Linked DNA regions of Alloyangia pacifica. Each later gene encodes a partner of the first gene's protein in a complex. Links are inferred from orthologs where the notes say so. Each region holds a gene or a part of one and is shown in the gene's direction. Other genes may lie near its edges. The genes, in order: smc and CEW88_RS06590.

Region 1 (4,286 bases):
TAGAACAGGCTTGAGCTGTTCTCGACGTAGCCGCCGAAAGGTCCGCGCGGGACGAAGCCGGTCTGCTCGTAGAGCGCGACGGCCGCAGGGAGCTTGTCCCCGGTCTCCAGCCGCAGCAGCGGGATGGCCTCGTCGCGGGCAATGCGCTCGAGGTGATCGAGCAGCCTGCGCGCCAGGCCCAGGCCGCGCGCTTCGGGGCTGACGAACATCGATTTCACCTCGGCGTAGCCGTCCTTGCGGGCGATGGCGGCGCAGCCCAGCAACACGCCGTTCTCCTCGGCGCCGAAAAGTGTGATCTCGGGGGCGCAGAGCGCGTCGATGTCGAGAAAGTAGTTCTCTTCCGGCGGGAACAGCGACTCCATCAGCGCATGGCTGGCTATCAGCAGCGCCTCGGCGCGCGGATCGCGGGGCGAAACTGGACGAATGGTCACCGACATCAAAGCTTTCCTCTGGGCATCGCTTGGGATATTGGCCGGGCCTGCGCCACGGTCAACCCACAAATATGGCGGAGGTTCCGCAATATCTTGTGGACAACTGGCAAGCGCCCGCCACATCCGGTGCAAACCGTTTGACTTGGATCGCGGCAGGGCGGCAAATTCGGGGCTAACTTCGGAATCAGGACACGGCAGTGCAGTTCACACGGCTTCGACTGACGGGCTTCAAGAGCTTCGTTGATCCCACGGATCTCGTCATTGCCGACGGCCTGACGGGGGTTGTCGGCCCGAACGGCTGCGGCAAGTCCAACCTGCTCGAGGCGCTGCGCTGGGTGATGGGCGAGAACCGCGCCAAGGCGATGCGCGGCGCGGGCATGGAAGACGTGATCTTCGCAGGCGCCCACTCGCGCCCCGCCCGGAACTTCGCCGAGGTGGCGCTGACCATCGACAACGGCGACCGGCTCGCCCCGGCGGGTTTCAACGATCAGGACCAGCTCGAGATCGTCCGGCGGATCACCCGCGACGTTGGCTCGGCTTACAAGGTGAACGCCAAGGACGTGCGCGCGCGCGATGTGCAGATGCTCTTCGCAGACGCCTCGACCGGGGCGCATTCGCCCGCGCTGGTGCGGCAGGGGCAGATCTCCGAGCTGATCAACGCCAAGCCGAAGAACCGCCGCCGGATCCTCGAGGAAGCCGCGGGCATCTCGGGCCTTTACCAGCGCCGCCACGAGGCGGAGCTGAAGCTTAACAACACCGAGGCGAACCTGCTGCGCGTCGACGACGTGATCGAGCAGCTTGCGGCACAGCTCGGAACGCTCGACCGGCAGGCCAAGCAGGCGCAGCGCTACCGCGCCATCGGCGCGGAGCTTCGGCAGGCCGAGGGCCTGCTGCTCTACCGCCGCTGGATGGAGGCCGAGGAGGCGCGTCAGGCGGCGGAAAACGTTCTCCGGGGCCTCGTCACTGCCGCCGCTCAGGCCGAGAACGCCGCCCGGGCGGCCGAACGCGCGCGCGCCGAGCGCGACGAGGCGCTGCCCCCCCTTCGCGAGGAAGAGGCCATTGCCGCCGCCATCCTGCAGCGCCTCGCGGTGCAGCGCGACGCGCTGTCCGAACAGGAGGCCCGTGCGCAGGACACCATCGAGACGCTGACCCGCCGGATCGAGCAGATCGCCCTCGACATCGAGCGGGAAGGCGCGCTCAACCGCGACGCCGGCGAGACGATCGCGCAGCTTGAATGGGAAGCCCGCGAGTTGGCCAAGGCCGCCGAGGGCCACGACGAGCGGCTGGCAGAGGCCGCCGACGCGGCTTCCGAGGCATCTGCCGTGCTGCAGGACCGCGAGTTGGCGCTGACCCAGCAGACCGAGGACGTGGCGCGGCTCGCCGCTCGCCACCAGTCGGCGCACCGCTATCTTGCCGACCTGCGCAAGGCGCTGCTTCGCCACGAGGGCGAGGCCGGAAAGGCGCGAGACGCCGTGGCCGAGGCGCGCGGCAAGCTGGCCGAGGCGACCGGCGCCATGGAAGACGCGCAGGCGCGCTCCGAGGATGCGCAGACCATGGCCGCCCGCGCCGAGGAACTCCTGGCGCAGGCCGACGAAGCGCGAACCGACTGTCAGTCGCGCGAGGCCGAGGCCCGGGCCGAGCGCTCCGAGGCCGAGGGCGAGGCGAGCGCTCTGCGCGCCGAGGTTGGCGCGCTCACCCGGCTGCTCGACCGCGATACCTCCGAGGGCGGACAGGTGCTCGACCAGTTGCTGGTGGCGCAGGGTTTCGAAAAGGCGCTTGGCGCCGCGCTCGCCGACGACCTGCGCGCGCCCGAAGTGGGTGCGGGCGCGGCCTCGGGCTGGGTGGAACTGCCGCGCTATGAAAGTCAGCAGCTGCTGCCCGAGGGGGTGAGCGCGCTGTCGCAGCATGTCACCGTGCCGGGCGTGCTGATGCGCCGGATGAGCCAGATCGGTCTCGTTGAGCGCGCCGAGGGCACCCGCCTGCAGCCGCGTCTGAAGCCCGGCCAGCGTCTCGTCAGCCGCGAGGGTGACCTGTGGCGCTGGGATGGCTTCCGTGCCGGGGCCGAGGATGCGCCCTCTGCCGCCGCCCTGCGGCTCGAGCAGCTCAACCGGCGCGAGGTGCTGAAAACCGAGATGGCCCGCGCCGAGGCACAGGTCGAGGCCATGCGTGTGGCGCATGATGCTCTGGTCGCCCGGCTCGCGGATCTCACCCGCGCCGACAAGGTGGCGCGCGAGACCCGGCGCGAGGCCGACCGCGAAGTGAACGAGGCCATGCGTGCCTTCAACCGGGCCGAAAGCGACCGCAGCATGGCCGAAAGCAGGCTGGAGAGCCTCGGGCTGGCGGTGAGCCGCCACGAGGGTGAGGCCGAGGCGGCGCGCAAGCAGGTGCTCGAGGCCGAGCGCGCCCTGTCGGAGCTGGGCGATCTGGAAAGCGCCCGGGCGCTGGCCGAGGACGTGCGGATGACCGTCGAGGCGGCCCGCATGACCATGATGACCCGCCGCTCGGCGCATGACGAGTTGCGCCGCGAGGGAGAGGCCCGCAAAGGCCGCCAGCAAACCGTGACCAAGGAGCTTTCGGGCTGGCGCCACCGGCTGGAGACGGCCGAGAAACGCAGCGCCGAGCTCTCGGAACGCAAGGCCACCCACGAGCGCGAACTGGCCGAGGCGCGCGCGGTGCCGAACGCGCTCGCCGGCAAGCGCGACGAACTCGCTCGCTCGATCGAGGAGGCCGAGGAGCGTCGCAGCGCCGCCGCCGATCTGCTGTCCGCCGCCGAGAGCGCCATGCGCGCCGCCATTGCCGCCGAGCGCGACGCGGAACGCGCAGCCTCCGAGGCGCGGGAGGCCCGTGCTGGCGCCGAGGCGCGCGTCGAGGCCGCGCGCGAGACCGTCGCCGCCGCCGCCGAGCGCATTGAGGACGAGCAGGAGACCACCCCAGAGAAGCTGCTCGCTCGGCTCGACGTGGCGCCCTCCGACATGCCGAGTTCCGAGGCGGTCGAGGCCGACGTGAACCGCCTCAAGCGCCAGCGCGACGCCCTCGGCGCGGTGAACCTGCGTGCCGAGGAGGACGCCCGAGAGGTGCGCAGCGAGCACGACACGCTGGCGCAGGAAAAGACCGATCTCGAGGAAGCCGTGCGCACGCTGCGCGCGGGCATCTCCTCGCTGAATCGCGAGGGCCGCGAGCGGCTGCTGACCGCCTTCGAGCAGGTGAATGCCAACTTCCGCCTGCTGTTCACCCACCTCTTCAATGGCGGCGAGGCGAACCTCGTCATGGTCGAGAGCGACGACCCGCTCGAGGCCGGGCTCGAGATCATGTGCCAGCCACCGGGCAAGAAGCTCTCGACGCTCTCGCTGCTCTCGGGTGGCGAGCAGACGCTGACCGCGCTGGCGCTGATCTTCGCGGTGTTCCTTGCGAACCCGGCACCGATCTGCGTGCTCGACGAGGTCGACGCGCCGCTCGACGACGCCAACGTCACGCGCTTCTGCGACCTGCTCGACGAGATGTGCCGCCGTACTGAAACCCGCTTCTTGATTATCACTCACCACGCGGTGACGATGAGCCGGATGGACCGGCTCTTTGGCGTGACCATGCAGGAGCAGGGCGTCAGCCAGCTCGTTTCGGTGGACCTGAAAAAAGCCGAGCGTCTGGTCGCCTGACGAGGCGGGCTGCGCGCTGGCCGCGCCGGGTGCCTCCGGCGGGGCCATTTCGAGTTTGCGGCACGCCGAAGCGCGCCCCTGCCTCTTTCGAGGTCAAACATCCCGGGGGTCCGCGAGCAGCGTCCCCGGTCCGGCCTCAGCCTACCGCGATATTGTCGATCAGCCGCACCCCGCCCAGCCAGGCGGCGGCGAGCAGGCGGGC
Region 2 (3,088 bases), 970 kb from region 1 along the record:
CGAGCAGCTCCGGGCGCTGACATCCGACCTGCGCGCCGCCGTCGGCTGGCACGCCCCTGTCTTCACCGACCAGGAGGGAGGCCGGGTGCAGCGCCTGCGCGCGCCGCTGGCCACCGAGTTCCTGCCGCCGCTCGACGAGGTGGCGCAGGCCGGCGAGACCGCGGCCCGCGCCATGGAACTGCGCTTCCGCATCATCGCCGCCGAGCTGCGGGCGGTGGGCATCGACGGCAACTGCGCGCCGATGCTCGACGTGGCGCGCCCGGGCACCCATGCCTTCTTGCGCAATCGCTGCTACGCCGAAGACGTCGAGACCGTCGTCGTGATGGGGCAGGCCGTGGTGAAGGGGCTGACCGACGGCGGCGTGCTGCCGGTGATGAAGCACCTGCCGGGCCATGGGCTTGCGCAGATCGACAGCCATAAGGATCTGCCGCGCGTCTCCGCGCCGCGCGAAGAGCTCGAGGACATCGACTTCGCCGCTTTCCGCCCCTTCGCCGATCTGCCGCTCGCGATGACAGCGCATCTGGTTTACGAGGGGCTCAACACCCGCCCCGCCACGGTCGATCCCGAGATGATCGCCCTGATCCGCGAGAACATCGGGTTCCAGGGTCTTTTGATGAGTGACGATTTGTCGATGGAGGCGCTTTCGGGCACCATCGGGGAGCGCAGCGCGGCCACCGTGGCCGCGGGCTGCGACGTGGTGCTGCATTGCAACGGCAAGATGGACGACATGCGGCCGGTGGTCGAGGCCGCGGGCCAGATGACCGAAGCCGCGCAGTCCCGGGCCGAGGCGGCGCTTGCCGCCCGTACCATCCCTGCCGAGATTGACATCGCGGCGCTCAAGGCGGAGCATGAGGCCTTGCTGGCCGGGCCCCGCTGATCACCGATGCAGGACGATGCGCAACTGGAGTTCGAGACGCTCAGCGTCGCCGACCGCCTTGCGGCCGAGGCGCTGATCGTCGACGTCGAGGGCTACGAAGGGCCTCTCGACCTGTTGCTGTCGCTCTCGCGCACGCAAAAGGTGGACCTGCGCAAGGTGTCCATCCTCGAGCTGGCGCGGCAATACCTCGGCTTTGTCGAAAAGGCGAAAGAGCTGCGCATCGAGCTGGCCGCGGACTACCTCGTCATGGCCGCCTGGCTTGCCTTCCTGAAATCGCGCTTGTTGTTGCCGCCCGATCCCACCGAAGAGGGGCCGTCGGGCGAGGAGTTGGCGGCACATCTGGCGTTCCAGTTGCACCGCTTGCAGGCGATGCGCGACGTGGCGGCGCGGTTGATGGCCCGCGACCGGCTGGGCCGAGATTTTTTTGCCCGAGGCGTTCCCGAGGACATGCAGCGCCTGCGGAAGGTGAAATACACCGCGTCGCTGCTCGACCTGATGCAGGGCTATGCCCGCACCCGCACCCGCGACGATTTCCGCCCCTTCGTCATGGACCGGCAAGATGTCTTTACCATGGAGCAGGCGCTTGACCGTATGCGCAGCATGATCGGCTATGCCGGTGACTGGACCGACATTTCCCGTTGGCTGCCGGACGGCTGGTCCGGCGATCCCCAGCGATGGCGTTCCGCCACGGCTGCGACCTTTGCCGCTTCGCTTGAGCTGGTGAAGGAGGGCAAGGCCGAGATCCGCCAGACCGACACCTTCGCGCCCATCGAGATGCGCAAGAGAGAGAACCCGCGTGAGTGACGATATCGAGTTGACGCGCGCCGAGCGGCGCGCGGCGCAGGACAGCAGCGAAAGCCTCTTCGAAGCGCCGCCCATGGGCGATCAAGAGCGCATGGTCGAAGCGATCCTTTTCGCCTCTGCCGAGCCGGTGACCGTGCGCGAACTGCAAGAGCGCATGCCGCATGGCTGCGATCCCGCCGAGGCGCTGGCTTACCTGCGCAAGCGCTACGAGGGGCGGGGCGTGCAGGTTGTGCGCGTCGGTGACGCCTGGGCGATCCGTACCGCGCCCGACCTCGGCTTTTTGATGCAAAAGGAGACGGTCGAGACCCGCAAGCTGTCGCGCGCGGCGATCGAGACGCTGGCGATCATCGCCTATCACCAGCCAGTGACCCGCGCCGAGATCGAAGAAATCCGCGGCGTGAGCGTCTCGCGCGGCACCGTCGACCAGTTGCTCGAGATGGGATGGATCCGCTTTGGCCGCCGCAAGATGACCCCGGGGCGGCCGGTGACCTTCGTGGTGACCGAAGAGTTCCTCGACCACTTCGGCCTCGAGAGCGCCCGCGATCTGCCGGGGCTCAAGGAGCTTCGCGCCGCGGGCCTTCTCGACAACCGCCCGCCGCCGGGACTCGTGCCGCTCAGCGATCCTGAGCCCGAGGACGACGAGGAGGCCCCGGGCCAATCCGAACTCTTCGAGGATTGATCGCTACGAACCAACGCAAAAAAGGCCCCGAGAACGGGGCCTTTTCTACATCATAACAGTTAATTAGCGCACAATCTTCACGATACGGCGGGTCTCGGGATCGATCACCACCGGCTGCTGGTTGACGTTCAGATAGGCGTAGTCGCTTTCCGGGACCTGGTAGACCTCGATCTCCTGCGGGATACCGGCGCCCACGGCGATTTCACCGTCGAGATAGACCGGCTCAACCGGGTTCGACTGAATATAGGTGACCGTCTTTTCCTCGACATTGTTGGCGGCACCGGCAACGGCGCCAATCACCGCACCGGCGGCCACGGCGGCGGGACCACCGACAATCAGCGAGCCCACGGCAGCGCCCCAGGCCCCGCCCACACCGGCACCGGCGGCGGCATTGCTGGTGTCGTCATAAGTCACGGTGTTCACTTCAACGCGGTCGCGGTTCTCATAGATGACGACGGGTTCGTCTTCGACCGGCGTGGTCAGATAGGCCGAGTATGCCCAGCCCGAGGTGCCCTGGTAGCTCACTTCGCACCATTCGGCGTCGGCGAGGCAGCCCATCACGTCGACTTCTTCGGTCGAGGGGATCACGCTCTCGACGGAGTATTGCGGGCCAGGACCCGAGCGCAGGTTCAGCTCGGTGGTGGCGGAGGCGGTCATCGCGGCCGAAACCGGGGCAGCTGCGAGGCCGACAAGCGGAAGCGAGAGAAGGAGCGTTTTCTTGGTGTTCA

What was found.
Region 2: the proteins of smc (region 1) and CEW88_RS06590 are in contact, whole or in part, in a crystal structure (PDB 3ZGX), measured with the Bacillus subtilis proteins. The link is inferred for Alloyangia pacifica from one-to-one orthologs.

Annotation. Positions count from the first base shown.
Region 1 is NZ_CP022189.1:399,974-404,259, forward strand. What follows is about bases 305-4,284. They hold smc (chromosome segregation protein SMC), read left to right. Parts: upstream 305-628; coding sequence 629-4,084; downstream 4,085-4,284. Other genes in these bases: CEW88_RS01925 (GNAT family N-acetyltransferase), read right to left, coding at 305-437; panC (pantoate--beta-alanine ligase), read right to left, coding at 4,221-4,284. Also shown: more of CEW88_RS01925, read right to left, coding at 1-304; more of panC, read right to left, coding at 4,285-4,286. UniProt on the Bacillus subtilis protein: Required for chromosome condensation and partitioning.
Region 2 is NZ_CP022189.1:1,368,792-1,371,879, forward strand. What follows is about bases 1-2,782. They hold CEW88_RS06590 (segregation and condensation protein A), read left to right. Parts: upstream 1-883; coding sequence 884-1,681; downstream 1,682-2,782. Other genes in these bases: nagZ (beta-N-acetylhexosaminidase), read left to right, coding at 1-877; scpB (SMC-Scp complex subunit ScpB), read left to right, coding at 1,755-2,360; CEW88_RS06600 (DUF1236 domain-containing protein), read right to left, coding at 2,424-2,782. In the rest of the region: more of CEW88_RS06600, read right to left, coding at 2,783-3,088. UniProt on the Bacillus subtilis protein: Participates in chromosomal partition during cell division. May act via the formation of a condensin-like complex containing Smc and ScpB that pull DNA away from mid-cell into both cell halves.